One region of the Comamonas sp. UBA7528 genome, then DNA from elsewhere that is predicted to be linked to it. Evidence: riboswitches for the same ligand, from Rfam matches in the RefSeq annotation. Region 1 holds a riboswitch; the other holds the start of a gene.

Evidence for each region. Region 1 has a riboswitch for glycine ahead of gcvT (glycine cleavage system aminomethyltransferase GcvT). Riboswitches for the same ligand answer to the same signal wherever they lie in the genome.
Region 2: linked by a shared signal. The riboswitch ahead of B3349_RS02925 (trimeric intracellular cation channel family protein) and the one ahead of gcvT (glycine cleavage system aminomethyltransferase GcvT) in region 1 are both predicted to bind glycine.

The regions. Positions count from the first base shown of each region.
Region 1 is NZ_DLMU01000009.1:343,855-358,761, reverse strand. Features, by position in the region: gene B3349_RS12665 (branched-chain amino acid ABC transporter substrate-binding protein) at 1-641, opposite strand, end outside; gene B3349_RS12660 (RluA family pseudouridine synthase) at 1,132-1,824, opposite strand; gene B3349_RS12655 (PAS domain-containing hybrid sensor histidine kinase/response regulator) at 1,841-4,045, opposite strand; gene gcvP (aminomethyl-transferring glycine dehydrogenase) at 4,158-7,061, opposite strand; gene gcvH (glycine cleavage system protein GcvH) at 7,111-7,485, opposite strand; gene gcvT (glycine cleavage system aminomethyltransferase GcvT) at 7,638-8,768, opposite strand; glycine riboswitch at 8,819-8,932, opposite strand; glycine riboswitch at 8,958-9,046, opposite strand; gene B3349_RS12635 (fatty acid--CoA ligase) at 9,226-10,797, shown strand; gene B3349_RS12630 (peptidylprolyl isomerase) at 11,029-11,814, opposite strand; gene B3349_RS12625 (BolA family protein) at 11,891-12,160, opposite strand; gene B3349_RS12620 (septation protein A) at 12,157-12,747, opposite strand; partial or broken gene msrB (peptide-methionine (R)-S-oxide reductase MsrB) at 13,117-13,521, opposite strand; gene B3349_RS12610 (protein adenylyltransferase SelO) at 13,518-14,907, opposite strand, start outside.
Region 2 is NZ_DLMU01000002.1:220,904-235,810, reverse strand. Features, by position in the region: gene B3349_RS02955 (Lrp/AsnC ligand binding domain-containing protein) at 1-60, opposite strand, end outside; gene putA (trifunctional transcriptional regulator/proline dehydrogenase/L-glutamate gamma-semialdehyde dehydrogenase) at 174-3,914, shown strand; gene B3349_RS02945 (hypothetical protein) at 4,384-4,650, opposite strand; gene B3349_RS02940 (hypothetical protein) at 4,686-4,859, opposite strand; gene B3349_RS02935 (sulfate ABC transporter substrate-binding protein) at 4,917-5,948, opposite strand; gene B3349_RS02930 (oxidative damage protection protein) at 6,090-6,368, shown strand; glycine riboswitch at 6,524-6,619, shown strand; gene B3349_RS02925 (trimeric intracellular cation channel family protein) at 6,787-7,452, shown strand; gene mnmC (bifunctional tRNA (5-methylaminomethyl-2-thiouridine)(34)-methyltransferase MnmC2/FAD-dependent 5-carboxymethylaminomethyl-2-thiouridine(34) oxidoreductase MnmC1) at 7,566-9,545, shown strand; gene rocF (arginase) at 9,656-10,612, opposite strand; gene ocd (ornithine cyclodeaminase) at 10,621-11,754, opposite strand; gene B3349_RS02905 (Lrp/AsnC family transcriptional regulator) at 11,904-12,362, shown strand; gene B3349_RS02900 (hypothetical protein) at 12,467-12,832, shown strand; gene B3349_RS02895 (nitrite/sulfite reductase) at 13,184-14,907, shown strand, end outside.

The DNA.
Region 1 (14,907 bases):
ATGACGGCGGAGTAGTCGCTGTCGCCGGCGTTGATGCCTTCGAACAGGGCCACGGGCACGTTGGCCTTCTTCAGGTCATCGCGCACGGAAGCGGCAATGCCCTGGCCGTACGACTGCTTGTCGTGCAGGATGGCGACCTTCTTGGGCTTGGCCTGGGTGATGATGAACTTGGCAGCGGCAGGGCCCTGCTGGTCGTCACGGCCGATGGTGCGGAAGATGAAGTGGTAGTTCTTGCCATCGGTCAGCGCGGGCGACGTGGCGGAAGGGGTGACCACGACCACGCCTTCGTTGTTGTAGATGGGGGCGGCAGCGATGGAGGCGCCCGAGCAGACGGGACCGATCACATAGCCGATCTTGCTGTTGACCACGCGGTTGGCGGCGACGGGGCCTTGCTTGGGTTCGCAGGCGTCGTCCACCGGCACCAGCTCGATCTTCTTGCCGTTGATGCCACCAGCGGCATTGGCCATTTCCACGGCCGTGGTTGCGCCTTCCTTGACCATGTCACCGTATTGCGTCAGAGGGCCGGTCGTGGGGATCACCATGGCGATCTTGATGGCCTGTGCGTGGGCCGTGCCCAGGAACGCGGCGCCAGCAAGACCCAGTGCCGCAACCACGGCATGCATACGGAACGGAGTGCGCATAAAAATCCTCTCTGTTGTGGTGAAGTGTCGATATATCCGGAGGGTTTGCAATGTCCATGCCAAATGCGAGGCGGGGAAATTGGCAAGGAGCACAGCTTATCGGCCGGGGTAGGTGCAACAACAGGGTTTTTGCCTATGGAGCAAGCGCCTGCAAATTTGATACCCCCACCGCAGGGGCGCTGTGCAGGCGGAAGATTGCAGGAATATTGCAAATCTGTAAAAGCTTTTGCGCCGAAGTGCAGGTTTCAAGCGCCGCAGTGAAAACCCTGCGTCAGACGGATGTCAGCCCTTACTGTCTATGAAATGAATAGCAGGCTATTTAATTCCAGAGCGCCGTACAGGCGTATTTTTCTTATGGTTTTTTGCGCAGGGACAAACCGGGTTTGAACCGTGTCGGCCCGGTCTCGGGGTTCACCCTGGGAACTGCGAGGCGATGCTGGCGCAGGACGGCTGCGGGATGGGGCAGAAAGGCGCAGGAAGCGCGCGTGGCTCAGAACGGCACTGCACTGTGCCAGTGCATGTCCTGCCCTGTGATGGGGTGCTGCAGCGCCAGCGTGCAGGCATGCAGCAGCAGGCGCGGGGCGGCGGCGGCAATGTCCGGTGGCGCGTACAGGGCGTCGCCCAGCATGGGGTGGCCCAGGTGCTGCATATGCAGGCGCAGCTGGTGGGTGCGGCCGGTCACCGGCTCCAGCCGCAGGCGGCTGACGGGCAGCTCTTGCGCTTGTGTTTGCCCCTGCACCGGTTGCAGCCAGGTCTCCAGCCGCTGCCAGCGCGTATGGCTGGGCTTGCCTTCCGGGGCCACCACGCGCAGCGGGCGGCGTTCCCAGTCGCCGGCAATCGGGGCGTGCAGGTCCTGCCACTGCTGCAGTGCTGCGGACGGGGTGCCGCTGACCACGGCTTCGTAGCTCTTGTGCACCCGGCGCTGCTCGAAAGCCAGGCTGAGGCGGCGCTGCACGTCCAGGCTGCGGGCCATCAGCACGATGCCGGAGGTGGCCATGTCCAGCCGGTGCACGATCAGCGCTTCGGGCCAGCGTGCCTGGGCGCGGGCGCTCAGGCAGTCCTGCTTGTCCGGGCCGCGCCCGGGCACGCACAGCAGGCCGGCGGGCTTGTCCAGCACCAGCAGGTGCGGGTCTTCGAACAGGCAATGCAGCGGCGCGGCGGCCTGGGCACACATCTCGGTCATCGGCAGGGGGCTGCGCTCAGGCGGCGGAGGGCTCGGCACTGCCGCCATGCAGCAGGCGGTCCACGGTGGCGCACAGCTCTTCCACATCGTTGGGCTTGTGGATCAGGGCCTGGGCACCGGCCGACAGGGCCTGTTGCTCGATTTCGGCGGTGATGTAGCCCGAAGCCAGCGCCACGGGCAGGTCGGGGCGGATCTGCAGCGCGGCGCGCACCAGATCGACGCCGCAGTAGCCGGGCATGTTGTAGTCGGTCACCAGCAGGTGGTATTCCTGAGGCGCGGCGTGCAGGGCCTGCGTGGCCTCGTGCGGGTCGCTGAAGCCGGTGACGCGGTAGCCCCGGCGCTTGAGCAGGCGCTTGACCAGGAAGACCAGGGCTTCGTCGTCGTCCACGTACATCACATGGCAGTCGGCCAGCATGGTACCGGCGGCCGGCGGCGTGGCCACCACCGAGGTGCGCGGCGGCTCGGCTACCACGGGCGGCAGCTCCACCCCTTCGGTGACCGGGAAGTACAGCGCAAAGCGGCTGCCCAGGCCGGGCTGGCTGTGCACATCCACGGCGCCGCCATGGGTGCGCATCACGCCGTGCACCACGGCCAGGCCCAGGCCGGTGCCCTGGCCCACGGGCTTGGTGGTGAAGAAGGGCTCGAAGATGCGCTGCAGCGTCTGCGGCGTCATGCCCGGGCCATTGTCCTGCACGGTGTAGACGATGTAGGGGCTGTTGGCCAGGCCCAGGCGCTCGCGCAGGCGGGGGTCGGGGTCCTGCAGCTCCACCTCCATGCGCACCATGCCCCGGACTTCGCCGATGGCGTGCATGGCATTGGTGGCCAGGTTGAACAAGGCCTGCTCCACCTGGGTGGGGTCGGCCAGCAGCGCAGGCAGATGGGCGGGGACGTGGGTCTGCAGCTCGATGGCCGGTGGCAGGGACACGCGCAGCAAGCGCTCAGTGTCGCGCAGCACCTCGCCGGCATGCACGGCGCGGCGCTGGGGCGGCTGGTTCCGGCTGAAGGTCAGGATCTGGCGCACCAGGTCGCGGGCGCGCTTGCCGGCTTTTTCGATCTCGCGCAGGCTTTCCTGCAGCGGGCTGTTCTGGGCGCAGTCGGCCATGGCCAGCTCCACGTTGCCCAGGATGGCGCCGACGATGTTGTTGAAGTCGTGCGCAATGCCGCCGGCCAGCGTGCCCAGGGCCTGCATCTTGTGCGATTCGCGCAGCTGCACTTCCAGCTCGCCGCGCTGGGCTTCGGCGCGCTTGCGGCTGGTGAGGTCCCGGGCGAAGACGGTGGTGGTCTCGCCCTCGCCATAGCGTTCGAACGAGATGCCGACTTCCACAGGGATGTCGCGGCCGCTGGCGGTGCGGCCGGTCATCTCGCCCAGCACCGCCTGGGTGGTCAGCGGGGCCAGTTCCAGCGCGTAGGCCGCATCGGGCAGAAAGCGCTCCAGGCGGCTGCCCAGCGCTTCCTGCACCGGACACAGGAACAGCGTGGCGGCCGTGGGGTTGAAGACGGTGATGCGCCGCTGGCTGTCCACGCAGATGATGGCGTCCATGGAGGTGTTGATCACCGCCTCCAGCCGCCGCTCGCTGGCGTGCAGCTGGGTGTTGCGCTCCTGCAGGGTCTGGCGTTCGGCCAGCAGCGGGCCCTGGTCGACCACGGCGCACATGAACTGGGCCGATGCCGGGCCGGTGCGCTGGGGGATTTCGATGCAGGCGATGTGCAGATCACCCTGCATGGCATGGCCCTGGGCCACGGAGAATTGCACCTCGTGCACTTCGCTGCGGCCTTGCTGGCGTGCTTCCAGAAAGGCCTGGGCCACGCGGTCGGCGTCCTCGGGCACCACAAAGGGCATGAAGGAGGCCAGCAGCCGGTCCTGGCTGGGCGACTGGAAGGCGCTGTGCGCCATGGCGTTGGCCTGGATGACGATGTCGTGCTCGTCGATCACCAGCAGCGGCAGCGGCACGCTGGAGAACAGGGCTTCGAAGCGCTCGGACGCGCTTTCGGCCACCGCCTGGCTGTAGTCCAGCACCTTGTTCTGGATTTCCAGCTCGGCCTGGTAGTTGCGCAGCTCGGCGACCAACGCGGCCAGCGGATCGTCGGAGCTGTGCTCCGTGACCTCCCAGGCATCCAGATTGGGATAGGCCGGCGCCAGCGACGGCGCAGGAGGCAGCAGATCCTGGGTGGCGTCAGGATCTTCGTGTTGCAGCAGAAAGGAGAGGTCCGGGCGGCTCATAGAAGTGGTGCCGCAGCGCGGGTGTGTCACGCCACAGGGAGGGGCAGTGTAAGCCGCCCACAGGGGCGGCTACAAGGGCTATCCCTAGGTGGTGTGGACTTTCCGCCGAAAGTCACTCCGAAAATGCGTCCAGCGGCACGCAGCTGCAGAACAGGTTGCGGTCGCCATAGACATTGTCCACGCGGCCCACCGGGCTCCAGTACTTGCTGCGGCGCAGCGCGGGCAGCGGGTAGGCCGCTGTTTCGCGCCCGTAGGCATGCTGCCAGTTGTCCCCCACCACCTGCTCGGCGGTGTGGGGGGCGTGCTTGAGCGGGTTGTCTTCCCGGTCCCAGCGGCCGGCTTCCACCTGGCGGATTTCCTCACGGATGGCGATCATCGCGGCGATGAAGCGGTCGATCTCGGCCAGCGGTTCGCTCTCGGTGGGCTCCACCATCAGCGTGTTGGCCACCGGGAAGGACAGGGTGGGCGCGTGGAAGCCGTAGTCGATCAGGCGCTTGGCCACGTCTTCGGCCATCACGCCGCTGGTGTCCTTCAGGCCACGCAGGTCCAGGATGCACTCGTGCGCCACATGGCCGTTGGCCGAGGCGTACAGCGTGGGGAAATGGTCTTTGAGGCGGGCGCTGATGTAGTTGGCGCTGAGGATGGCGGTTTCCGTGGCGGCCTGCAGGCCGGCGGCGCCCATCATGCGGATGTACATCCAGCTGATGGGCAGCACGGCCGCATTGCCCAGGGGGGCGGCACTGACCGCACCGACCTGGCCGGCAATGCCGCCTGCGGCATGACCGGGCAGGAAGGGCACCAGGTCTTCCACCACACAGACCGGGCCCACGCCGGGGCCGCCACCGCCGTGGGGGATGCAGAAGGTCTTGTGCAGGTTCAGGTGGCTCACATCGCCGCCGAATTCTCCGGGGGCGGCCACGCCGACCAGGGCGTTCATGTTGGCGCCGTCCACGTAGACGCGGCCGCCGTGGCGGTGCACCAGGGCGCAGAGCTCCTTCACCTGGGTCTCGAACACGCCGTGCGTGCTGGGGTAGGTGATCATCACGCAGGCCAGGTTGGCGCTGTGCTGCTCGCACTTGGCCTGCAGATCGGCCAGATCGACGTTGCCGTTGTCATCGCACTTGGTGACCACCACCTGCATGCCCACCATCTGGGCGCTGGCGGGGTTGGTGCCGTGGGCGCTGCTGGGGATCAGGCAGATGTTGCGGTGGGCTTCGCCGCGCGCGGCGTGGAAGCCCTTGATGGCCAGCAGGCCGGCGTATTCGCCCTGGCTGCCGGCATTGGGCTGCAGGCTGACGCCAGCGTAGCCTGTGGCTTCGCACAGCCACTGGCGCAGTTGGGCGTCCAGCTGGGCGTAGCCCTGCAGCTGGTCGGCTGGGGCAAAGGGGTGGATGTGGGCGAACTCCGGCCAGGTGATGGGAATCATCTCGCTGGTGGCGTTGAGCTTCATGGTGCACGAGCCCAGCGGGATCATGCTGCGGTCCAGCGCCAGGTCCTTGTCGCTGAGGCTGCGGATGTAGCGCAGCATGGCGGTTTCGGAGTGGTGGGTGTTGAACACCGGGTGGGTCAGGTAGCTGCTGCTGCGCTGCAGGCCGTCGGGGATCAGCGAGGGCGCGCCTTCGTCCATGGCCTCGACCGTTGGCAGGGCCTGGCCGTCCTGGGCGAAGATGCTCCAGAGCAGTTCCACATCGGCACGGGTGCTGGTTTCGTCCAGGCTGATGCACAGGTATTCGTTCCAGGCCTTGCGCAGGTTCACGCCCTGGGCGACGGCGCGCGCAGCGATGGCATCGGTCGCGCCCTGGGTGTGCAGTGCGATGGTGTCGAAGGCCGTGCCGTGGTGGCGGCTGGAATGGCCCAGCTGGGTCAGGCCGCGGCTGAGGATGGCCGTAAGGCGGGCCACGCGGCGGGCGATGCGCGCCAGGCCCTGGGGGCCGTGGTAGACGGCGTACATGCTGGCGATGACCGCCGGCAGCACCTGGGCCGTACAGATGTTGGAGGTGGCTTTTTCGCGGCGGATGTGTTGCTCGCGGGTCTGCAGCGCCAGGCGGTAGGCGGGTTTGCCGTGTACGTCCACGCTCACGCCGACCAGGCGGCCGGGCAGGGAGCGCTTGAATTCGTCGCGGCAGGCCATGAAGGCAGCGTGCGGGCCGCCCGCGCCCATGGGCATGCCAAAGCGCTGGGTGCTGCCGACCACGATGTCGGCGCCCATTTCGCCGGGCGGCGTCAGCAGGGTCAGGGCCAGCAGGTCGGTGGCGAAGATGGCTGCAGCCTGCTGGGCATGGATGGCCTGGACATCGGCCTTCCAGTCCACGATCCAGCCGCTGCTGGCAGGGTACTGGATCAGCGCGGCGAAGAAGTCACCCGCCAGCGCTGCCTCCCACTCCTCCTTGGAGTTGGCCACCACCACGGTGATGCCCAGCGGGGCGGCGCGGGTCTGCACCACCTCGATGGTCTGCGGGTGGGTGTCGCCCGCCACCACGAAGCGGTTGCTCTTCGATTTGACGGAACGCTTGGCCAGCGTCATGGCTTCGGCGGCGGCCGTGGCCTCGTCCAGCATGGAGGCGTTGGCGATGGGCATGCCGGTCAGGTCGGTGACCATGGTCTGGAAGTTGACCAGCGCCTCCATGCGGCCCTGGGAGATTTCGGCCTGGTAGGGCGTGTAGGCCGTGTACCAGGCGGGGTTCTCCAGGATGTTGCGCAGGATCACGCCCGGCGTGTGGGTGCCGTAGTAGCCCTGGCCGATAAAGCTTTTGAGCACGCGGTTCTGGCCCGCCAGTGCCTTCAGCTCTGCCAGCGCCTCGGCCTCGGTCACCGCGGCCGGCAGCTGCATGGCGCGGCTGCGGCGGATGGCCTTGGGCACGATGGAGTCGATCAGCGCAGCGCGCGAGGCTTCGCCGATCACGCTGAGCATGTGGGCTTCATCCTGCGCATCGATGCCGATATGGCGGGGCAGGAATTCGCTGTGGTTTTCCAGGGCGTGGAGCGATTCCACAGGGGCGGGGGCAGACATCAGCATGGAGGGGACCTATCTCAAAAGCTGGGGCGGTACGGCTGCGGGCTGGGCGTCAGGCGCCGGCCGCGAAGCTGTCGTAGGCGGTCTTGTCCATCAGGGCATCCAGTTGCGATGCATCGGACAGCTTGACCTTGAAGAACCAGCCGGCACCCAGCGGGTCGCTGTTGGCCAGGGAGGGGTCGTCGCGCAGGGCTTCGTTGATCTCGACGATCTCGCCGCTCACGGGCATGTAGACGTCGGCTGCGGCCTTGACGGATTCGACCACGCCGGCCACTTCGCCTTCATTGAAGGTGGTGCCCACAGCGGGCAGGTCGACGAACACCACATCGCCCAGCGCGTCCTGCGCGTGGACGGTGATGCCGACCACGGCGGCGTTGGTGTCGGCGGTGTTGATCCACTCGTGCTCTTTGGAAAACTTGATGCTCATGGGAAGCTCCGTTAGGTAAGTTCTGAAAAAGGGGCTGGTGCAGGCGGTGCACGCAGTGTTTGGGACAGGTCTGGCAGCACTGTAGCGGCCCGCGCACCGGCACCAGGGGTTGGCTGTGCCTTTTTTGTGGTGCGGGAGTCCGGCAGGGCCGTTCAGCCGCGGTGGTAGCGCGCGGGGACGAACGGGGTGGCCGACACCTTCATGGGCACCGGCTTGCCGCGCACCATGGCGAACAGTTCCGTGCCTTCGGCGGTGTAGTCGGGCTGCACATAGCCCAGGGCCACGGGCTGGTTCAGGCTGGGGCTGAGCAGGCCGCTGGTGATGTAGCCGACCTGCTGGCCGTCCATGTTCTCCAGCACGGCGGGCTCGCGCACCGGCACGCGCTCGGTGGCGATCAGGCCCACGCGCTTGCGCTGCACCAGCGCCGGGTTGTCCAGCTGGGCCAGCACGGTGTCGGCGCCCAGAAAGCCGCCCGCGCGGGCGCCGCCGGTGCGGCGCACCTTCTGGATGGCCCAGGTGAGGGCGGCTTCCACCGGCGTGGTCTTGTCGTCCATGTCGTTGCCGTACAGGCACAGGCCGGCTTCCAGGCGCAGCGAATTGCGTGCGCCCAGGCCGACGGGTTCCACCTCGGGCTGGGCCAGCAGCTTGCGGGCCAGGGCTTCGGCCTGGGTGCCCGGCACGGAGATTTCAAAGCCGTCTTCGCCGGTGTAGCCGCTGCGCGTGACGTAGCAGGCAATGCCGTCGATCTGCACCGCCATGCCGGTCATGAACACCAGACCCAGCACTTCGGGGGCCAGGCGGCCCAGGGCCGCAGCGGCCTGCGGGCCTTGCAGGGCCAGCAGGGCCTGTTCGGGCATGGGGATGACCTGGCAGCGGCTGCCGATGTGCTGCTGGATGTGGGCGATGTCGGCCACCTTGCAGGCGCCGTTGACGATGAGGAACAGGTCCTCGCCGCGGTTGACGAACATCAGGTCGTCCAGGATGCCGCCCTGGGCGTTGAGCAGCAGGCCGTAGCGCTGCTTGTGCAGGCCCAGGCCCTGTACGTCGACGGGCAGCAGGGTTTCCAGTGCGGCGGCGGCGTCGGGGCCCACCAGGCGCAGCTGGCCCATGTGGGAGACGTCGAACAGGCCGGCGGCGTCGCGGGTGTGGCGGTGTTCGGCCATCAGGCCGCTGGGGTATTGCACCGGCATGGCGTAGCCGGCAAAGGGAACCATGCGTGCCCCCAGCTCCAGGTGCAGGGCGTACAGCGGGGTGGTCAGCAGGTCGGTGGTGTCAGCGGTCATGGTGTCGCAGAGCAAAGCAAAAGAAATGCCGGCGGCCTGCGCCGCCTGCGCTTTGCCCTGTTGTCCGCTTTACCTGAGAGATTCACCCGCACCTTCCAGGCGTGGGGCTTGCTCCTTCGGTGGACGGGGTGCCGGCACCCGCGCCTCTCTCCAACAAGGTACGCCCGCGGTCGATGCGGCGGGCGGCTGCCAGTCCTTTTGCCTGAGCGTTCGGGGTTGCCCCTGCGCCTTCGGCGGCGCCGCTGGGCCTGCTGGCCGGGCGCGCTCTCCTGACGAATCCGCGCAGTATATCCGGGCCGATGGGCGGTGCCTACCCCGATGCATATGCATAGATGCAAACGATCTGATGCGCTCCCTATACTCGTGTACCAATTTCGATGGATTCAAGGAGACGAAGTTGGTCGACACACAGTTTTCCCCCGCGGGCGCAGCCCCTGTCCCGGCACCGCGTGCGGCGCTGACCCTGGGCGATACGCTGGCCTGGCCGGCGCGCTATCTGCCGCGCAAGGAGGCGCTGGTGGTGTCGGACGCGCAGGGCCGCCGCGCCTGGACCTATGCCGAGCTGGATGCCGAGGTGAACCGCCACGCCCATGGTCTGCAGCAGCTGGGCATAGGCCAGGGCGATGTGGTGGCCGCCTTTCTGTACAACACGCCGGCCTTTGTGTTCACCTTGCTGGCGACCGCGCGCCTGGGCGCCATCTTCAATCCCATCAACTACCGGCTGGCGGCGCAGGAGCTGGCGTTCATCCTGCAGGACGGCAGCGCCAAGGCGCTGGTGTTCGAGGATGAGGGCGCTGCTGTGGTCGAAAGGGCCAAGCTGCTGGTGCCCCAGGTGCAGCACTGGATCCACGCCGACCCGGGCGCCGCGCCGGCCTGTGCCACCGCGCAGCTGGCCGCGCTGGCGGCCGGCCAGCCCGCCACGGCGGTGGACGTGCGGGTGGACGAGGATGCGCCCTGCATCCTGATGTACACCAGCGGCACCACCGGCCGCCCCAAAGGTGTGCTGCACACCCACCGCAGCAAGCTGGCGCACAACGCCATGATGCACCAGGTGATGCAGTTCCGCCGTGAGGATGTGGGCCTGTCGGTGGCCCCGCTGAACCACACGGCCGAGCTGCACACCAGCTTTTTGCCGCGCCTGCAGGTGGGGGGCACCCTGGTGCTGCAGCGCCGCTTCGATGCCGCCGATGCGCTGCGCCTGGTGGAGGCGGAAAAAGTCACCTTCTTCTTTGCCGCGCCGACCATGGTCACCATGCTGCTGAACGACGCCACCCTGGGGCAGCGCGATCTGTCGTCGCTGCGGCTGGTGGAGTACGGCGGGGCCTCGATGGCGCCGCACCTGATCCGCGAGTGGACGCGCCAGGTGGGCTCGGGCCTGGTGCAGGTCTTCGGCACCACCGAAATGGGGCCGTGCATGTCGGTGCTGTACCCGCATGAGCAGCTCAGCCATGCCGGTTCGGCCGGCCTGCCGTCGCTGAACCACGATCTGCGGGTGGCGCGGGTGCGCGAAGACGGCGCCGCCACCGACCCGGCCGATGCCTGCGCGGTGGGCGAGGTGGGCGAGATCCTGGTGCGCGGCCCCTGCATGATGGCCGGCTACCTGAATCGCCCGGAGGCCAACGCCAAGGCGCTGGCCCATGGCTGGTACCACACCGGCGATCTGGGGCACCTGGACGCCGATGGCTATCTGTGGATCCGCGACCGCATCGACTACATGATCAATTCGGGGGCGGAGAACGTCTACCCGCGCGAGGTGGAGGACGCCCTGGTGGGGCACGCCGAGGTGCTGGAAGCGGCTGTGGTGGGCGAGAAGGACGCGCGCTGGGGCCAGGTGGTGGCGGCCTATGTGGTCGCCAAGCCGGGAACGGTGGTCACGGCCGCGGTGCTGGATGCGTTTTTGATGCAGGGGGACCGCCTGGCCAGCTACAAGCGCCCGCGCAGCTACCACTTTGTCGACAGCCTGCCCAAGACCACCAGCGGCAAGATCCAGAAGCATCTGCTGCGCCAGGCGGATCTGTGCGCAGCCTGAGAGAGTGAGGGTCTGAGGCCGAAGGGCTGAGCCCCCGGTCACACCTGCCGGGCAAGCCCCTGTCTGCCGCCGATGGCGGCGCGGGCAGGGGCTTGCCTGTTTCTAAAAGGAGAGCAGGCCGGGCCGCCGGGCGGTTGCCGGCGTCGCATGCGCTGCGGGCGCCCATAAAAAACGCGGCCGAAGCCGCGTTTTGGGGGCGCAGGTGCTGGCCAGCGGCACCGTGCCGGGTGCTTACTGCACCTTGGCCTTGGCGCGCAGACCGTCCTGGAACTGCATCAGCTTTTGCTGTTCCAGTTGCTGGGCGATCTGGGGCTTGACGTCGTCCAGCGCAGGCAGCTGGGCCTGGCGGGTTTCGATCACGCGGATCACGTGCCAGCCGAACTGGCTCTTGACCGGGGCGCTGGTCATTTCACCCTTGTTCAGCTTGAGCATGGCTTCGCTGAATTCGGGCACGTAGTTGCCGGGGTTGGCCCAGCCCAGGTCGCCGCCTTGGGCGCCGGATCCGGGATCCTTGGATTCCTTCTTGGCGATGTCTTCGAACTTCTTGCCGCCGTTCACTTCGGCAATGATGGCCTTGGCGCGGTCTTCGGAGTCCACCAGGATGTGGGCTGCGTGGTATTCCTTGCCTTCGTTGGCAGCGGCGAACTTGTCGTATTCGGCCTTGATTTCGGCGTCGGTGACGGGGTTCTTCTTCTGGAAGTCGGCGAACAGTTCGCGGATCAGAATGGTCTCGCGGGCCAGTTCCATCTGCTGGCGGTATTCGGGCGAAGCAGCCAGGCCGCGGCGGCCGGCTTCCTGCAGGAAGATTTCGCGGGCGATCACTTCTTCCTTGATCTGCTCATCCATTTCTGCCGGCACGGGGCGGCCGGAGCGCTCCAGCTGTTGCTTCAGAACGTCTGCGCGCGCCTTGGGCACAGGCTTGCCGTTGACGATGGCCAGGTTCTGGGCGGTTGCCGAGAAGGCCATCGTGCCCAACAGGGCGGCTGCCACAAGGCTGGACAAGAGCTGTTTTTTCATGCGGGATCCAAAAAGGAAAATAGGTGAGCCCACCGGCCAGCAGTGCAGCGGGACTTGAACAGAGGGTTGCTGGCGCTTACAACACTTCGATCGCCAGGGCATGCAGGCCCTGGTCGATGAAATCTTGCAGGGAATCATACACAAGCCTATGGCGTGCCACGCGCGGTTTGCCGTCAAACAGCGGGCTGGCCACGCGCACCCGGAAATGGGTGCCAAAGCCGGTGCCGTTGGCGCCGGCGTGACCGGCGTGCTGGTGGCTTTCGTCGATCACTTCCAGCTGCGTCGGGGACAGCACTTCGCGCAGCCGCGCTTCGAGGGCGGCTGCGGTGATGGGCTGGGCGCTCATGGCTGGCGGTCCTGGGTCTGCTGGGCATCGGCGCCGGGCAGGGCCGCGTCGTCGCCGCCGGCTTCCTTCATGTGGCGGCTCAGGTACACGGCCTGGGCCAGCACGAACACCAGCATCAGCCCCATGCCGCCAAACAGCTTGAAGTTGACCCAGGTGTCGGTGTCGAAGTTGTAGGCCACCCACAGGTTGAGCACGCCCATGACGGCGAAGAAGCCGGTCCAGCTCCAGTTCATGGTGCGCCAGGCCGCTTCGGGCAGCTGCATCTGGGCGCCCATCAGGCTTTTGAGCAGGTTCTTCTTGAAGAACAGCTGGCCCACCAGCAGGGCGCCACCCATCAGCCAGTACAGCACGGTGGGCTTCCACTTGATGAAATTCTCGTCGTGCGCGAGCAGCGTGGCGCCGCCGAACAGCACGATCACGCCCAGGCTGACCCATTGCATGGGTTCCACCTTGCCGGTCTTGTAGCGCAGATAGCCGATCTGCAGCACGGTGGCGATGATGGCCACCGCCGTGGCGGTGTAGATACCCCAGACCTTGTAGGCCACAAAGAACAGGATGATGGGGAAGAAATCGAGCAGAAATTTCATGTAACGGTGCGGACAGCCACTGCGGGCCGGGTGCGAAAGAGCGCAGCATGCCATATCCGAAAAACCCCGCAGACAAGGGTTGCTGCCGGGGCGGCAGGTTCCGGATGGACGGCCGGGGCCACGGGCGGCCTGCCGCCGTGGCTGCCGCAGGGCCCGGCGGTGCCCCATGCCCCCCGGTCGCCCTGGCGGGCGGGCCTGCCGGCGGCATGCGGGGGGGCGCTGGCGGCGCGCCTAGCTGTGGCCGCCCTGGGCCTGGCGGTGGCCGCCGTCGGTGCGGCTGGGCGTGTCGTCGGGCGAGGTGGGGGCGGCCACCTCGCCCGGCGCCTGGCTGCCGTTGTCGACCACGCCGGTGGGGCTGGGCGGCGGGGCGTCGCCCAGGAAGTCCAGCGAGGCGGAGTTCATGCAGTAGCGCAGGCCGGTGGGCAGCGGGCCGTCTTCAAACACATGGCCCAGGTGGGCGCCGCAGCGGCTGCAGACGGTTTCGGTGCGCACCATGCCGTGGCTGCGGTCCACGATCTCGGTGATGGCGCCGGGCACGGCCTTCCAGAAGCTGGGCCAGCCGCAGCCGGCGTCGAACTTGGTGTCGGAGTCGAACAGCTTGGCGCCGCAGCAGACGCAGTGGTAGCTGCCATCGGCCCAGTACTGCTCGTATTTGCCGGTAAAGGCGCGTTCGGTGGCGGCGTGGCGGGTGACTTCGAAGGCCACCGGTTCGGCGTTCTTGGACTGCAGCAGGGCCTGCCACTCGGCGCTGGTCTTCTGGATGGGATAGGTCATGAGGAGCAACTGATGGAGATGGAGGAAGCCCAGTCGGGCGGGAAGCCGGCCCAGTCATTGTGCGTCGGGTGGGCGTCGTACGGTGCGGCCAGCACGGCCTGCAATTGTTGCAGCACGCCGGTGTCACCGGCCTGGGCGGCGCGGATGGCGGTTTCGCCCAGGTGGTTGCGCAGCACAAAACGGGGGTTGGCCCGCTGCATGGCCGCGGCATCCGGCGCGCCGCCGGAAGCCGCGAGCAGTGCCTGGTAGGAGGGCAGCCAGCGCTGCCAGGCCGCGCCGTCCACAAACAGATCCTGCACCGCATCGTACTGCCCGGTTGCGGCCGCGTCGGACAAGCGGCGCCAGAAGATGGGGTAGTCTACTTTTTCCGCGGCCAGTAGCTGCAGCAGCTGGCCCACCACGGGCGTAGCGGGGTCGGCCTCTTCGGGCGTGGCGGCGGCGGTGCCGGTCTGCGCCAGGGGCGGCAGGCCCAGCTTGCGGCGCATCAGCGCGGCAAAGGCGGCGGAGAAGTGCGGGCGGTAGGCCTCGATGGCGGCGACGGTGGTGTCTTCTTCCCCGATCAGCGGGTGAAGGGCCTGGCCCAGGCAGAACAGGTTCCAGTACGCCACCTGCGGCTGCTGGCGGAAGGCGTAGCGGCCCTGGGTGTCGCTGTGGTTGCAGATGTGGTCGGGGTCGAACCCGTCCAGAAACTGGAACGGGCCGTAGTCGATCGTCAGGCCCAGGATGGACATGTTGTCGGTGTTCATCACGCCGTGGCAAAAGCCCACGGCCTGCCAGTGGGCCAGCATCTCGGCCGTGCGCTCGGCCACGGTGCGCAGCAGGGCGGCGTAGGGGTTGCCGGGCGCGGTGCGGCAGGCGGGGTAGTAGCGGTCGATCACGTAATCGGCCAGCTGGCGCAGCTCGGCTTCCTGGCCGCGTGCGGCAAAGTGTTCGAAGTGGCCGAAGCGGATGAAGCTGGGCGCGACGCGGCAGACCACGGCGGCGGTCTCCACCTCTTCACGGTAGATGGAGGCCGGGCTGCCGGTCAGGCTGAGCGCGCGCGTGGTGGGGATGCCCAGGGCGTGCATGGCTTCGCTGCACAGAAATTCGCGGATGGACGAGCGGAGCACGGCCCGCCCGTCGCCCCGGCGCGAATACGGCGTGCGGCCCGCGCCCTTGAGTTGCAGTTCCCAGCCCGGAATGGCGGGGGCGGCAGCGCCTGCTACGCCTGTGTCGGTGCTTGCGGCGGTTTCGTTCAGTGCGTGACCCTGCACTTCCCCCTGCACCTCCCCCAGCACGATGGCGCGGCCGTCGCCCAGCTGGCCGGCCCATACGCCGAACTGGTGGCCGCTGTAGACGGTGGCATAGGGCTGGCTGCCGGGCAGCAGGCGGTTGCCGGTCAGCACC
Region 2 (14,907 bases), on a different contig from region 1:
ACTGTCCGGCAGTTGGCCTTCTTCGGCATCACTTGGTGAATTGTTCGTTGTGTCTGGCATTTTTCAGAATTTTATTCGTCACATTTTCGGAAATCATCGCGCAATTCATTAACCATCCAGTTCTCTGGGAGCCTTCCATGTCCAGCCCCCTGCCTGCCGGCGCTGTTTCTGCCATGACCACCGTCGATGCGGTTCGCCATTTTGCGACCGGTCCGGCCCCCGCCACGCCTTTGCGTGCCGCCATCACTGCCGCCTGCCGCATTCCCGAGCCCCAGGCCGTGGCCCCGCTGCTGGAGCAGGCCCGCCTGCCCGCCGCCACCGCCCAGGCGGTGCAGGACATGGCGCTACAGCTGGCCCAGCAACTGCGCGCGCGCAAGGCCGGCAGCGGCAAAAGCGGGCTGGTGCAGGGCTTGCTGCAGGAATTCTCGCTCTCCAGCCAGGAAGGCATTGCACTGATGTGCCTGGCCGAAGCGCTGCTGCGCATTCCCGACAGCGCCACCCGCGATGCGCTGATCCGCGACAAGATCCGCGACGGCGACTGGCAAAGCCACCTGGGCAAAAGCCCCTCGCTGTTCGTCAACGCTGCGGCCTGGGGCCTGCTGCTGACGGGCAAGCTGGTGGCTACCCACAGCGAAGGCAGCCTGGGCACGGCACTGGCCAAACTCACATCCAAGGGCGGCGAGCCCCTGGTGCGCAAGGGCGTGGACATGGCCATGCGCATGATGGGCGAGCAGTTCGTGACCGGCGAGACCATTGGCGAAGCACTGCACAACGCCCGCCGCCTGGAAGCGCAGGGCTTTCGCTATTCCTACGACATGCTGGGCGAGGCCGCACTGACCGAAGACGATGCAGCGCGCTACATGCAGTCCTACGTTGATGCCATCCACGCCATTGGCAAGGCGTCGGCCGGACGCGGCATCTATGAAGGACCGGGCATCTCCATCAAGCTCAGCGCCCTGCACCCGCGCTACAGCCGCGCGCAGTACGCCCGCGTGATGACCGAGTTGCTGCCGCGCGTGCTGCAGCTGGCCGAGCTGGCCCGCCAGTACGACATCGGCATGAACATCGACGCGGAAGAAGCCGACCGGCTGGAAATCTCCCTCGACCTGCTGGAAGCCCTGTGCCAGGCCCCGTCGCTGGCCGGCTGGAATGGCCTGGGCTTTGTGATCCAGGCCTACCAGAAGCGCTGCCCGTTCGTGATCGACCATGTGATCGACCTGGCACGCCGCACCGGCCACCGGCTGATGGTCCGCCTGGTCAAGGGCGCCTACTGGGACAGCGAGATCAAGCGCGCCCAGATCGACGGACTGGCCGACTACCCGGTCTACACCCGCAAGGTGCACACCGATGTTTCCTACCTGGCCTGCGCACGCAAGCTGCTGGCCGCGCCAGACGCGGTTTACCCTCAGTTCGCCACCCACAACGCCCAAACCCTGGCCAGCATCTACCAGATGGCCGAACCCGCCAGCTACCAGCGCGGCCAGTATGAATTCCAGTGCCTGCACGGCATGGGCGAATCGCTGTACGAACAGGTGGTGGGACCGCTGGGCCGCCCCTGCCGCATCTACGCCCCGGTCGGCACGCACGAAACGCTGCTGGCTTACCTGGTGCGCCGCCTGCTGGAAAACGGCGCCAACAGCTCGTTCGTGCATCGCATTGCCGACCCGCTGCTGTCCCTGCATGAGCTGGCAGTATCCCCTGTCACCGTCGTGGACCAGTCCGCCATCCACGAAGGCACCGTGGCAGCACGCCACCCGCGCATCCCCCTGCCCGGCCAGCTCTATGGCCCGCAACGCGCCAATTCGCAAGGGCTGGACCTGAGCAGCGACACTGTGTTGTCCCAGCTGCAAACGGCCATGGAACAGGCACTGGGTGCCAGCTGGCATGCCCAGCCGCTGCTGGCCCCGGATGCCGGCACAGCGTCGCCCACCGAAGCAAGCCCCCTGGCACCGCCCGTGGCGGTGCGCAACCCCGCCGACCACAGCGACCCGCTGGGTACGGTGCGCGATGCCACGCTGGCGGAAGTGGAACAGGCGCTGCAGGCCGCACAGGCTGCCGCTGCCGACTGGGCCCGCACCGCCACCACCGAACGCGCCCGCCTGCTGGCGGCCTGTGCCGACGCCTACGAGGCGCAACTGCCCCAGTTCATCGCCCTGCTGCAGCGCGAGGCCGGCAAGACCTCCGCCAATGCCGTGGCCGAAGTGCGCGAAGCCGTGGACTTTCTGCGCTACTACGCCGCCCAGGTCCAGCGTGATTTTTCCAATGCCACCCACATCCCCCTGGGCCCGGTGGTGTGCATCAGCCCCTGGAACTTCCCGCTGGCCATCTTCACCGGCCAGATTGCCGCAGCCCTGGCCGCTGGCAACACCGTGCTGGCCAAGCCGGCCGAGCAGACGCCACTGGTTGCCCACCTGGCCACGCAGCTGATGCGGCAATCCGGCATCCCGGCACCGGCACTGCAACTGCTGCCCGGTGCGGGCGAGACCGTGGGGGCCGCCCTGGTGGCCGATGCCCGCGTGCAAGGCGTGCTGTTCACCGGCTCCACCGACGTGGCACGCCTGTTGCAGCGCAGTGTGGCCCAGCGCCTGCGCCCGGACGGCCAGCCGGTGGTGCTGATCGCCGAAACCGGCGGCCAGAACGCCATGATCGTGGACTCCTCCGCGCTGGTCGAACAGGTGGTGGGCGATGTATTGAGCAGCGCATTTGACAGCGCCGGTCAGCGCTGTTCGGCCCTGCGCGTGCTGTGCGTGCAGGAAGACGCCGCCCCCCGCGTGCTGGAGATGCTGCGCGGCGCCATGCAGGAGCTGGCCAGCGGCAACCCCGCCGCCCTGTCCACCGATGTGGGGCCGGTGATCGACGCCGAAGCGCAGGCCGGCATCCGCCAGCATATTGCGGCCATGCAGGCCAAGGGCCACCGCACCACACAGGCCCTGCTGCCGCCAGCAGTGGATGGCAACGGTACGTTTGTGGCGCCCACATTGATCGAGATCGACGCCATCAGCGAGCTGCAGCGCGAAGTCTTCGGCCCCGTGCTGCATGTGCTGCGCTACCGCCGTGACCGGCTGCCCCAGTTGCTGGACCAGATCGCTGCCACCGGCTACGGCCTCACCCAGGGACTGCACACCCGCATCGACGAAACCGTGGACGCCGTGCTGGCGCGCGCCCATGCGGGCAATCTGTATGTGAATCGCAATATGGTGGGGGCTGTGGTGGGCGTGCAACCTTTTGGCGGCGAAGGCCTGTCGGGCACGGGCCCCAAGGCCGGCGGCCCGCTGTACCTGCTGCGCCTGCTGGCCCGTCATCCCGGCCGCCTGCGTCCGCTGTTGGAGCGTGCCTGCGGCCCGGCGATCGGCAGCGTCCAGCAACCCGAAGCCCTGCACGCCCTGTCCCGCTGGGCGGCATTGCAGCCTGCAATGGAAGCCGTGCATGCCTACGGCCAGGAACTGCCCGCCCAATCCCCCGCAGGCCTGCGCTATGCCCTGCCCGGCCCCACCGGGGAGCGCAACACCTACCAGTTGCTGCCACGTGCCCAGGTGCTGTGCCAGGCCGACAGCGACATCACCCTGCTGCGCCAGCTGGCCGCGGTGATGGCCGTGGGCAGCCAGGCACTGTGGAGCAGCCAGCATGCGCTGCTGCACAGCCGCTTGCCGGAAGCCGTGCAGACCCGCGTGCAACTGGTGGCCGACGGTGCCCTGGCCCAGACCGAAGTGGATGTGGTCCTGCACGCAGGCAGCCATGCCAGCCTGCAAAGCCTGCTGCAGGCCCTGGCCCAGCGCAGCGGCCCGCTGGTAGGCTGCTGCCACTTGGCCGACGCCACGGCACCGGTCCCGCTGGAACGCCTGCTGCTGGAGCGCGCCGTCAGTGTGAACACCGCCGCCGCCGGCGGCAATGCCAGCCTGATGACCATGGCGTAAAGCCGCCAACCGCCTCTCCTTCCCCCTCTACCACCACCGCCCTCGGCCCGGGAAGGCGGCAGAAGGCGAAGGAGCTGGGCACCCCGCCACAGAACACGTGACGCCGACATGGCAAGCCTGCACACAGACGCTGCCCGCCCAGGCGGCGCCGATAATGCGCCGGCAGGTTTTACCTGCCGGAGTTGACGCCCGCGCATATTGCACACCGCGCTCACGCCAAACTGACGATTGGCTTAACGCAGCACGGTTTGTTGCTTTTCATCAGAGACTTTTCATTACCCTGACATACAGAAAACCTATCGGGAAAAATCGGTTAATATTCAGGCTCCAAATCGCAGTGTGCAATATTCATGGGATTCCGAGAGGGGGGAGAGTCCGATTGGTAGACCGTGCAGGCCCTGCGGTTTGGAACCTTTGCGAGAACAAGCTTGGATGGCCATCACCAAGCTTATTCAAAGCGAGTTCAACTTCAATCAGTTTCTTTTTTTAAAAGCCTGCAGTTTGCGCTGCAGGCTTTATTTTTTGGCACGCCGTTTTCACGCATATGCCGCGCTCCGGTTCGGATTTTTTCGTTTACCGAACCGCGTGCTGCAAGGTGTTTCCCGCGCTGCACGCTTTCTGCCCCACCAAAATCTGCTGCAGTGCAATAGAAGGCGCACACAAAATGCCTGTGCGACCGCCCGTCTACAGCCACGATGTAAAAAAGCCTTGCCTTCCTTTCGGAAGAACAAGGCATCAAACCCCTACGAACGTGGTGTGAGCGCGGCAGGCTCAGCCTGCCTGCCAGCAAGGCCGCGCCACTGCGGCTGCCTGCTGTGCCATGGCACGCACGCCCCACTGCCGGGCGGTGACCAGCAACAACTGGCGCACCTGCTCCTGCGGCGCCTTGCCGAGCGGTGCGAGATGGCTCTTCAAATAAGGCTGGTGGGCAGGCTGTGCTTGCATGACATGCTCCTTGGTTGGGTGCTGCGGGGTGACGTGCGCCACCCCGCAACGTTCTGCTTACTTCTTGGTGTAGATCTGGTCGAAGCTGCCGCCATCCACAAAATGCTTGCCGGCATTGGACCAGCCACCGAAGGCCTGGTCGATGGTGAACAGATCCAGCTTGGGGAACTGGGCCGCGTACTTGGCGCGGGCCTTTTCCGAGGTGGGGCGGTAGTAGTTCTTACCGGCGATGTCCTGGCCTTCGTCCGAGTACAGGTACTTCAGGTATTCCTCGGCCACGGCACGGGTGCCTTTCTTGTCGGCGTTCTTGTCCACCACGGAGACGGTGGGTTCGGCCACGATGCTGACGGAGGGCACCACGATCTGGAACTTCTCGGCACCGAACTCCTTGAGCACCAGGAAGGCTTCGTTTTCCCAGGCCAGCAGCACATCGCCCACATTGCGCTGGGCAAAGGTGATGGTGGAGCCGCGCGCGCCGGTGTCCAGCACAGGCACGTTGCCGTAGACCTTCTTCACGTAGTCCTTGGCACCGGCTTCGCCGCCGAACTTGCGCTTACCGTATTCCCAGGCCGCCAGGTAGTTCCACTGGGCACCTGCCGAAGTCTTGGGGTTGGGGGTGATCACCGACACGCCGGGCTTGACCAGGTCATCCCAGTCCTTGATGCCCTTAGGATTGCCCTTTTTGACCAGGAAGATGATGGTCGAGGTGTAAGGCGCCGAGTTGTGCGGCAGGCGCTTTTGCCAGTCGGCCGCCACCAGGCCGCCGTTCTTGACCAGCGCGTCCACGTCCGGAGCCAGGCCCAGCGTCACCACGTCGGCATCCAGGCCGTCGATCACCGAGCGGGCCTGCTTGCCCGAGCCGCCGTGCGACTGCTTGATCGTCACATCCTGGCCGGCCTTGGCCTTCCAGTACTTGGCGAAGGCCTGGTTGTATTGCACGTACAGTTCGCGCGTCGGGTCATAGGAGACATTCAGCAGGGTCACCTGCTGCTGGGCCAGAGCGGGGAGAGCCGGCAGAGCGCCGAGGGTCAAGCCGGTCAAAAGGCTGGCAAGCAGGGGAAACTTGATAAAGTGGCGGCGATTTGTCATTGAGGGTCTCGGTGATTCTGGTTGCGTTGTCAAACGGCTTCTCGCTCCGTTGCTGTGCATTCTGGAATGCCGCCCTCAAAACTGAAACAAATAAGATTTCAGTTTGTTATTACCAAAACATCCGTAGACAGGATTTCCCCCATGGCACGTACCGTTCACTGCATCAAGCTCGGCCAAGACGCTGAAGGCCTGGACTTTCCGCCCTACCCCGGCGAGCTGGGCAAGCGCATTTTCGAAAGCGTGAGCAAGCAAGCCTGGGCCGACTGGCTCAAGCACCAGACCATGCTGGTCAACGAAAACCGCCTGAACCTGGCCGATGCCCGCGCTCGCCAGTACCTGGCCCGCCAGATGGAAAACCATTTCTTCGGTGCTGGCGCCGACGCCGCAGCCGGCTTTGTGCCGCCCCCCAGCGCGCAGTAATTGCCGCTTGCGCACGCGGTGCTGAGGGCACCGCGTGAAGACCCGCCCCAGCGCTCCAGGCCCTGGGGCTTTCTTTTGCCCGCCGCACCCGCAAGCAGCTTCCCCCGCACCAACGCCCCTGCGGCCTCTGCGCTGTACAAAAGCGCCTAGAATCGCCGCTTTCTGCGGGAGAGCGAGGCGGCTGTACAGCCGGCCTCCGCCGAAGGCGCAAACTCCCATAATCGCTCAGGCCGACGTACCGCAGCAAAGATTCGCCAACTGGAGAGCAGCCCGTGCCCACCCGGCCCGGCTCACCGAAGGGGCAAGTGCCGCAGCACCGGGCTGCGCGCACGCAACTCTCAGGTACAAAGGACAGCGGGAGAGGCGCACCAGACCATGGACAGCATCCATGCCTGGTTTTTTCACGTATGGGTCCGCCATGCTTCCATCTGTTTCGCTGCTGGAATCGTTCCAGCTGTCCAACCTCACCGCCATGCTGGTGATCTACCTAATCGCCATCACGGCCGAAGCCATGTCCGGGGCACTGGCGGCAGGCCGCCGCAACATGGACATCTTTGGTGTGGTGGTGATCGCCTTCGTCACGGCACTGGGTGGCGGCACCATCCGCGACATGGTGCTGGGCCACTACCCCATTGGCTGGACGCAACACCCCGAATATGTGTACCTGGTGATTTCCGCCGGCCTGCTGACCACGGTGGTGGCACGCTACATGATCCACCTCAAGCAGGTGTTTCTGCTGCTGGATGCCATGGGCCTGATCGCCTTTTCGCTAATAGGCTGCAACGTGGCGCTGGAGCTGGGTTACCCCGGCGTGGTGGTGGTGATGGCCGGTATGATTACCGGCATCAGCGGCGGCATTCTGCGCGACGTGCTGTGCAACCAGGTGCCGGTGGTCTTCCGCCGCGAGCTGTATGCCAGCGTGTCCCTGGCCGTCTGCCTGCTGTTCCTGGGCCTGCGCGCGCTGGATGTCAGCTCCAACATCAGCACCCTGGTGTGCTTTGCAGGCGGGCTGCTGTTCCGGCTGGCGGCCATCCGCTTTCACTGGCGGCTGCCCACGTTTTCCTACCAGCAGCGCTGGGAGTGAGCGGATCCCGGCGGCGCGGCGTACCGCCGCTGGGGCGCGCGCCCTGCCCGGCCGATCCTGCGCCGTGCAGGTGCTGCCGCACCATCGTCCTACTCCTCTGAACCCTGCCTCCCATGTCCGAACCGATTGCCTGGCTGCCCGATGGCACCCCCTACAGCCCCCGTTTTGAGGACCGCTACCACAGCGAACTCGGGGGACTGAATCAGGCGCGCCAGGTATTCCTTGCAGGCTGCGGCCTGCCTGCGGCCTGGGCCGACCAGGCGCAATGGCGCGTGCTGGAAACCGGCTTTGGCATGGGCCTGAACTTTCTGGTGACCTGGGCGGCCTGGAAGGCCGATCCGCAGCGCCCGCGCATGCTGCATTTCACATCGGTCGAGGCCTACCCGGTCAGCGCCGACGACCTGCTGCGCGCTGCCCCCACTGATCCCCTGCTGCGCCCGCTGGCCGAACAGCTGGCCGCACGCTTTTACGGCCTGCTGCCGGGCGTACACCGCCTGGGCTTTGAAGATGGCCGCGTGCAGCTGACGCTGTGGATTGGCGATGCCCAGGCCATGCTGCGCCAGCAGACCACGGTGGCCGACAGCATCTACCTGGACGGTTTCAGCCCCAGCACCAACCCCGGCATCTGGGATGCCCACACCCTCAAGGCCCTGGCCCGCCACTGCCGGCGCGGCACGCAACTGGCCACCTGGACCATTGCGCGTGCGGTGCGCGACCAGCTGGCGCAATGCGGCTTTGAAGTGCGCAAAGTGCCCGGCGTGCCCCCCAAGCGCGACAACCTGCAGGCCCGCTTCAACCCGGCCTGGGAACCGCGCGTGCGCGCCCAGGCCGGCCCGCCGCCGGTGACCCAGGCTGGCACGGCCCTGGTGGTGGGCGCTGGCCTGGCCGGCAGTGCAGCCGCCCATAGCCTGGCGCTGCGCGGCTGGCAGGTGCAGGTGCTGGTGGCCGGTGACGGCCCGGCGGACGGCGCCTCCGGCCTGCCCGCCGGCCTGTTCTGCCCCCATGTGTCACCCGATGACAGCGTGCTTTCGCGCCTGTCACGCAACGGGGTGCGCCAGACGCTGCAGCGCCTGCGCGACCTGTGCCAGGAAGGCTCGGACTGGGGCCACAGCGGCGTGCTGGAGCATTGCACCGATGGCGGCACCGGCCTGCCGGCCAGCTGGGCCGGCGGACCGGGCGACGACTGGAGCCACCCCGCCAGCGCCACCCAGTTGGCCCAGGCCGGCCTGCCGCCGGACACCGTGGCCTGCTGGCACCAGCAAGCGGGCTGGGTGCGCCCGGCCCAGCTGGTGCACGCCCAGCTGAAGCACCCGCAGATCCGTGTGCAGGCGCATGCCGTGGTGACCCGCCTGCAGCGCAGCACAGCTGGCCGCTGGCAGGCGCTGGACGCCGACGGCCACCTGCTGGCCGAGGCCGACCTGGCGATACTGGCCTGCGGCCCCGCCACGGCAGAACTGCTGCCACCCCACCAGCATTGGCAACTGCAGCCCATTCGCGGGCAGATCAGCTGGGGGCCGCACACCGCAGACAACGCCAGCGCCCTGCCGCCCTTCCCGGTCAACGGCAATGGCAATCTGGTCACCCACATTCCACAACCGCAAGACCCGCAGCACGGCGAAACCTGGGTCATGGGCTCCACCTTCGAACGCGACGTGACCGAAATGCCCATCTCCGCTGCCGACCAGGCGGCCGCCCACGCGGTGAACCACGGCAAGCTCTCCACGCTGCTGCCCGCCACCGGAGCCGCCATGGCCCCCTGGTTCAACCCGCAGGAGGCCCGCTGCCGCCCCACCTGGGGCCGGGTGCGGGTAGCCAGCCACGACCGGCTGCCGATCGTGGGCCCGGTAGGAACTACACACGGGGCGGCCTCTGCGGCCTCGGTCGCAGACCCGGCCAAAACAGAAGAGAACACAGGGAACACCGAGGACGCACTGTCGGGCCTGTGGGCACTCACCGCCCTGGGCGCGCGCGGGCTGACACTGTCCATCCTCTGCGGCGAACTGCTGGCCGCACGCCTGCACGGCGAACCGCTGCCGCTGGACGCCAAGCTGGCGCTGCACCTGGGGACGGAGCGGCTGCAGCGGCGCGGCTGAACAGAGGGTGTAAGAACGCCCCGACTGACACGCGGCTTCAGCGCACCTGCACTGCCAGAGCACGGTGTGGGGACACAGGGAGAAAGCGTTTCAGCGCAGGTCCTCGGGCATTAGCGCACCAAAGTGCTTTTGCCGAACAGGCTTTCCACCAGATCCACCACCAGCTCGGCCGTCTGGTTGCGGATGTCCAGCGCCGGGTTGAGCTCCACAATGTCCAGCGATGCCATGCGACCGGTGTCCGCAATCATTTCCATGCACAGCTGGGCTTCGCGGTAGTTCGGGCCACCGCGTACGGTGGTGCCGGTGCCGGGAGCGATGTCGGGGTCCAGAAAGTCCACATCAAAACTGAGGTGCAGATGCACATCGGCGCCTTCAGGCCCTTCCAGTCCGGCCAGGGCCTGCTGCATCACGGCACGCATGCCCTGCTCGTCGATGGCACGCATGTCGAACACTTCCAGCCCCAGGCGCTGGATCATGCGCTTTTCCACCTCGTCCACGCTGCGCAGGCCGATCTGGCAGATGTCTGGCCCCTGCAGCGCGGGCGTGAATCCGGCCATACCCGACAGCGGTGCCGGGCCGTGGCCGCACAGGCTGGCCACGGGCATACCGTGCAGATTGCCGGTGGGACTGATGTCGGGCAGGTTGCAGTCGGCATGGGCATCCAGCCACAGCACGCGCAGGCGCTTGCCGGTGGTGCGGCAGTGGCGCGCCACAGCGCTGATGGAGCCGGTGGCCAATGTGTGGTCGCCGCCCAGCATGATCGGCATGCGCCCGGCCTGCAGCTGCGCCAGCACGGTGTCGTGCGTGGCCTGGTTCCAGGCCACGCATTCGGCGTAGTTGCGCAGGCCTTGCGCATCGCGCGCGCCACGCGGATTGGGGGGGCCGGCCAGGTTGCCGATGTCCTGCACATCCACACCAAAATGCGCCAATGCCGGGCCCAGCTGGGCCACGCGCAGCGCATCCGGCCCCATGGCAGCGCCCAGGCGGCCAGCGCCAACATCGGTTGGCACGCCAATCAATGTCACGGCCTTGTGCACCTGCATGGCCAACTCTTCTTTCTGAAGCATTTCTGTCCTCACGCTACTTTGTGCCAGGCAGCACGGTCCGCGGACGGCAGTGCTGTCTGGTGCGTATCCTCACCCTGGCGCAGCAGGGCAAACAAATCCTTGGGGTCCGCCAGCGCGGGCACCAGCTCGAGCTGCGACAGCAGCCCCGCCTCCCGGCCCAGGCCCTGCATGGTGCGCAGAGCGGAATAATCTTCCAGCGCAAAGCCCACGGAATCAAACAGGGTGATCTGGGCGTCCGACACCCGGCCGGGAGCAACACCAGTTAGCACCCGCCAGAACTCGGTCACGGCAAAGTCGGCCGGCATCTGCTGCAACTCCCCCTCCAGCCGGGTCTGGGGTTCGTATTCGACAAAGACGCTGCTGCGCCGCAGCACTTCGGCGTCCAGTTCGGTCTTGCCGGGGCAATCCCCACCCACAGCGTTGATGTGCATGCCCGGCGCCAGTGTGCTGGCGTCCAGCACCACGGCGTTGCGCTTGTCTGCGGTGACGGTAGTCACCACGTCGGCCCCCTGCACAGCCGCATGCACGCTGTCCGCGATCTGCACATCAGCCCCATACCGGGCAGCAAACGGTGCCAGATTGCGCTGCAGTTTGGCGCTGGCGGCACGGTCCACATCGAACAGCCGCAGTTCGCGCACCCCCAGCTGGTCCATGAAGGCCAGGGCCTGGAATTCGCTTTGCGCCCCATTGCCGATGAGCGCCATGCGGCGGCTGCCGGCCCGTGCCAGCTTGCGCGCCACCATGGCCGAGGTGGCAGCGGTGCGCAAGGCTGTGGTCAACGTCAGCTCACTGACAAAGCGCGGCATGCCGGTGACCACATCGGCCAGTGCGCCAAAAGCCATCACCGTGGGCAGGCCGTGCTGGGTGTTGACCGGGTGGCCGTTGACGTATTTGAAGGCGTAATCGCGTGCATCGGCCACGGGCATGAGCTCGATCACGCCCTGCGCGGAATGGGCTGCCGTGCGTGCGGTCTTGTCAAAGTCGTTCCAGCGGGTGAAGTCGGCCTCCACTGCTTCGCTGATGCGGCGCAGGCATTCGACCACGCCAACGCGTGCGACCAGGCGGGCGGCATCGGTGGCGCTCAGGAAATCGGTGTGCACCTGGGCGCTCGGCAGGCGGTGTAAAGAGGACAGTGCGGTCATGAAATTGCCTCCGGCAAAGCAGCACCCAGGGTGCGCGGAAGAGATGGCATGAGCGTGACACAGGCTGGCGGCAATTCATATCGCCAAAAACTATTCAAAATCGGCAAAAATCTGCCATATCGCTAGCTATCGTTGCCACTATGTCCAATCTGGATCAGATCGACCAGCGCCTGATTGCCCTGCTGCGCCACAACGCCCGTGAAAGCGTGGCCACCTTGGCAGCACGGCTGAACGTCTCACGCGGCACGGTGACCAACCGTCTGCGCCGCCTGGAAGACGAGGGCGTGATCGTGGGCTACACGCTACGCCTCAAGCCCGAAGCAGAAACAGGCGGCCTCCAAGCCTGGATGAGCATTGCCATCGAAGGCAATGACGCACGCCGGGTGACCGCCTCATTGCTGGGCGAACCTGCCGTGCAGGCCCTGCACGCCACCAACGGCCAGTGGGACCTGTTGGCCGAACTGCAGGTGGCCACCCTGCCCGAGCTGGCGCGGGCGCTGGAACGCATCCGCCTGATCAAGGGCATCAGCCACTCTGAAACCAGCATCCACCTGGAGACGCTGCGGACCACGACCAACACTGCGCCATCAGCACAAAAAGATAGCTGACTGAGGGGCTGCACCAAATTTTTCCACGCAAAATGATCTGCAGAACCATACCAACAGTGCACAGCAAGCTCCTGTTTTCATAAGTTTTCCATTCCATACACCCCATGTACATCGCTCTCAAACATTCCCACATGCTGCTGGCCGTGCTGACCTTGCTGTGCGCCCTGCTGTTCACCGCACTGGCCTGGAAGCAGCTGCCCGCGCGCAAGGCCACGCTCAGCTATGTTTTTACCCGGGTCTTTGGCGGCCTGGCTGCGCTGACCGGCCTGGCCGTCACCTTTGTCGGCCCCTGGCAGCAGATGATGTATCCCTACATCGGCCTGATCCTGTACGTGGTGCACGGCGTGTGCTGCGGTATCGCCAAACGACAGCTGACGGCGCCCAACCCTAGCACCCGCCGCCTGGTGCTGGTGCTGCAGCTGGTGTTTCTGCTGGCTGCGGCCGCCATCATGGGCGCCAAGCCGTTCTGAGCGCCGGGCCCACACCGACCGGCATGCCGGGCCACCGCCTTGCCCGGCCCTATGTGCCGCCAGCAGCGTCACGCCTCGTCCGGTCGTCTTGACCATCCGCATCCAGTTGGCCGGCACATGCAGGCCGCCCAAGAAGCCCCTATCTGCCCACCCAGCCCGCCTTGCGCGGGCTTTTTTGCACCGCTTGTCAGCGCCGGTCGGCGTGCACGACAGTTCTATATACACAAACCGATATACATGAAGGAGAAAACAATAGTTTGTTTCCATATAAGCTTTCTCTACAGTGCGGCCCCATAGAGCCAGGCCGGCATTGCATGCACGGCCCGTGCCCCCCACGCAAGCACCGTAGCCATGTACCAATACACCGACTTCGACAAAGCCTTCGTCCAGCAGCGCGCTGACCAGTTCCGAGACCAGCTGGAACGCTGGCAAAGCGGCAAGCTTCCGGAAGACGATTTCCGCCCGCTGCGCCTGCAAAACGGCTGGTACGTGCAGCGCTACGCCCCCATGCTGCGTGTGGCCGTGCCCTACGGGGAAATCAACTCCGACCAGATCCGCGTGCTGGCCCGTGTCGCCCGCGAATACGACGAGCCCGAAGCCGCCGTGTTCAAAGCCGCCATGGAAGGCCAGGGCAAGCTGGGCACGACCTTCCTGCCCACGCACTGCGCCCACTTCACCACGCGCACCAATGTGCAGTTCAACTGGATCCCGCTGTCCAAGGCCGCCGATGTGATGGACCTGCTGGCTTCCGTGAACCTGCACGGCATCCAGACCAGCGGCAACTGCATCCGCAACACCACCACCGACGCACTGGCCGGCATTGCGCCCGACGAGGCGGTTGACCCCCGCCCCTACGCTGAAATTCTGCGCCAGTGGACCACGCTGCATCCGGAATTCGCCTTCCTGCCGCGCAAGTTCAAGATCGCCATCACCGGAGCCGCCGAAGACCGTGCTGCCACCGGCTGGCACGATGTGGGCCTGCATGTGCTCAAGAACGCGGCCGGCGAAGTGGGCTTCCGGGTCTTTGTGGGTGGCGGCATGGGCCGCACGCCGGTGATCGGTACGGTGATCCGTGAGTTCCTGCCCTGGAACCAGATCATGAACTACATCGAGGCCATCGTGCGTGTCTACAACGAGCTGGGCCGCCGTGACAACAAGTACAAGGCCCGCATCAAGATTCTGGTCAAGGCCGAAGGCCAGGCCTATATCGATGCGGTGGAAGAGGAATTCCGCCAGATCGTGGAAGTCGATGGCGGCCCCCACACCGTGCCACAGGCGGAATTCGATCGCGTGGCCGCCATGTTCACCACGCCCGCACTGCCCACCGTGGCCGACGCCGCGGCCGATGAACAGGCCCTGATTGACCAGGCCGCGCAAGAGCCCGCTTTTGCGCGCTGGATCAGCCGCAACGTCCACGCCCACAAGCTGGCCGGCCTGCGCGCCGTGACGCTGTCCTTCAAGCGCACCGGCCAGGCCCCGGGCGATGCCACCGGCGACCAGCTGGATGCCCTGGCCCAGCTGGTGGACCGCTTCTCTGCCGGCGAAGCCCGTGTGACCCACGACCAGAACGTGATGCTGCCCTGGGTGCAGGTCAGCCAGTTGCACGCACTGTGGCAGGCGGCCAGGTCCCTGGGTCTGGCCAGCACCAATGTGGCACTGCTGACCGACATGATCGCCTGCCCCGGTGGCGACTTCTGCGCCCTGGCCAATGCCCGCAGCCTGCCGATTGCCGAAGCCATCACCCAGCGCTACCAGGACCTCGACGAGCTGGACGACATCGGCGAGATCGACCTGCACATAAGCGGCTGCATCAACAGCTGCGGCCACCACCACAGCGGCCACATCGGCATTCTGGGCGTGGACAAGGATGGCAAGGAGTGGTACCAGGTCACGCTGGGCGGATCGGACGGCTCCAGCCTGTCGGGTGAAGCCGTGGCCGGCAAGGTGATCGGACCCTCCTTCAGTGCCGCCGAAGTGCCCGACGTGCTGGAAGCCGTGCTGACCACCTACCGCAACCTGCGCCAGCCCGGCGAGCATTTCATCGACGCCGTGCGCCGCATCGGCCTGGACCCGTT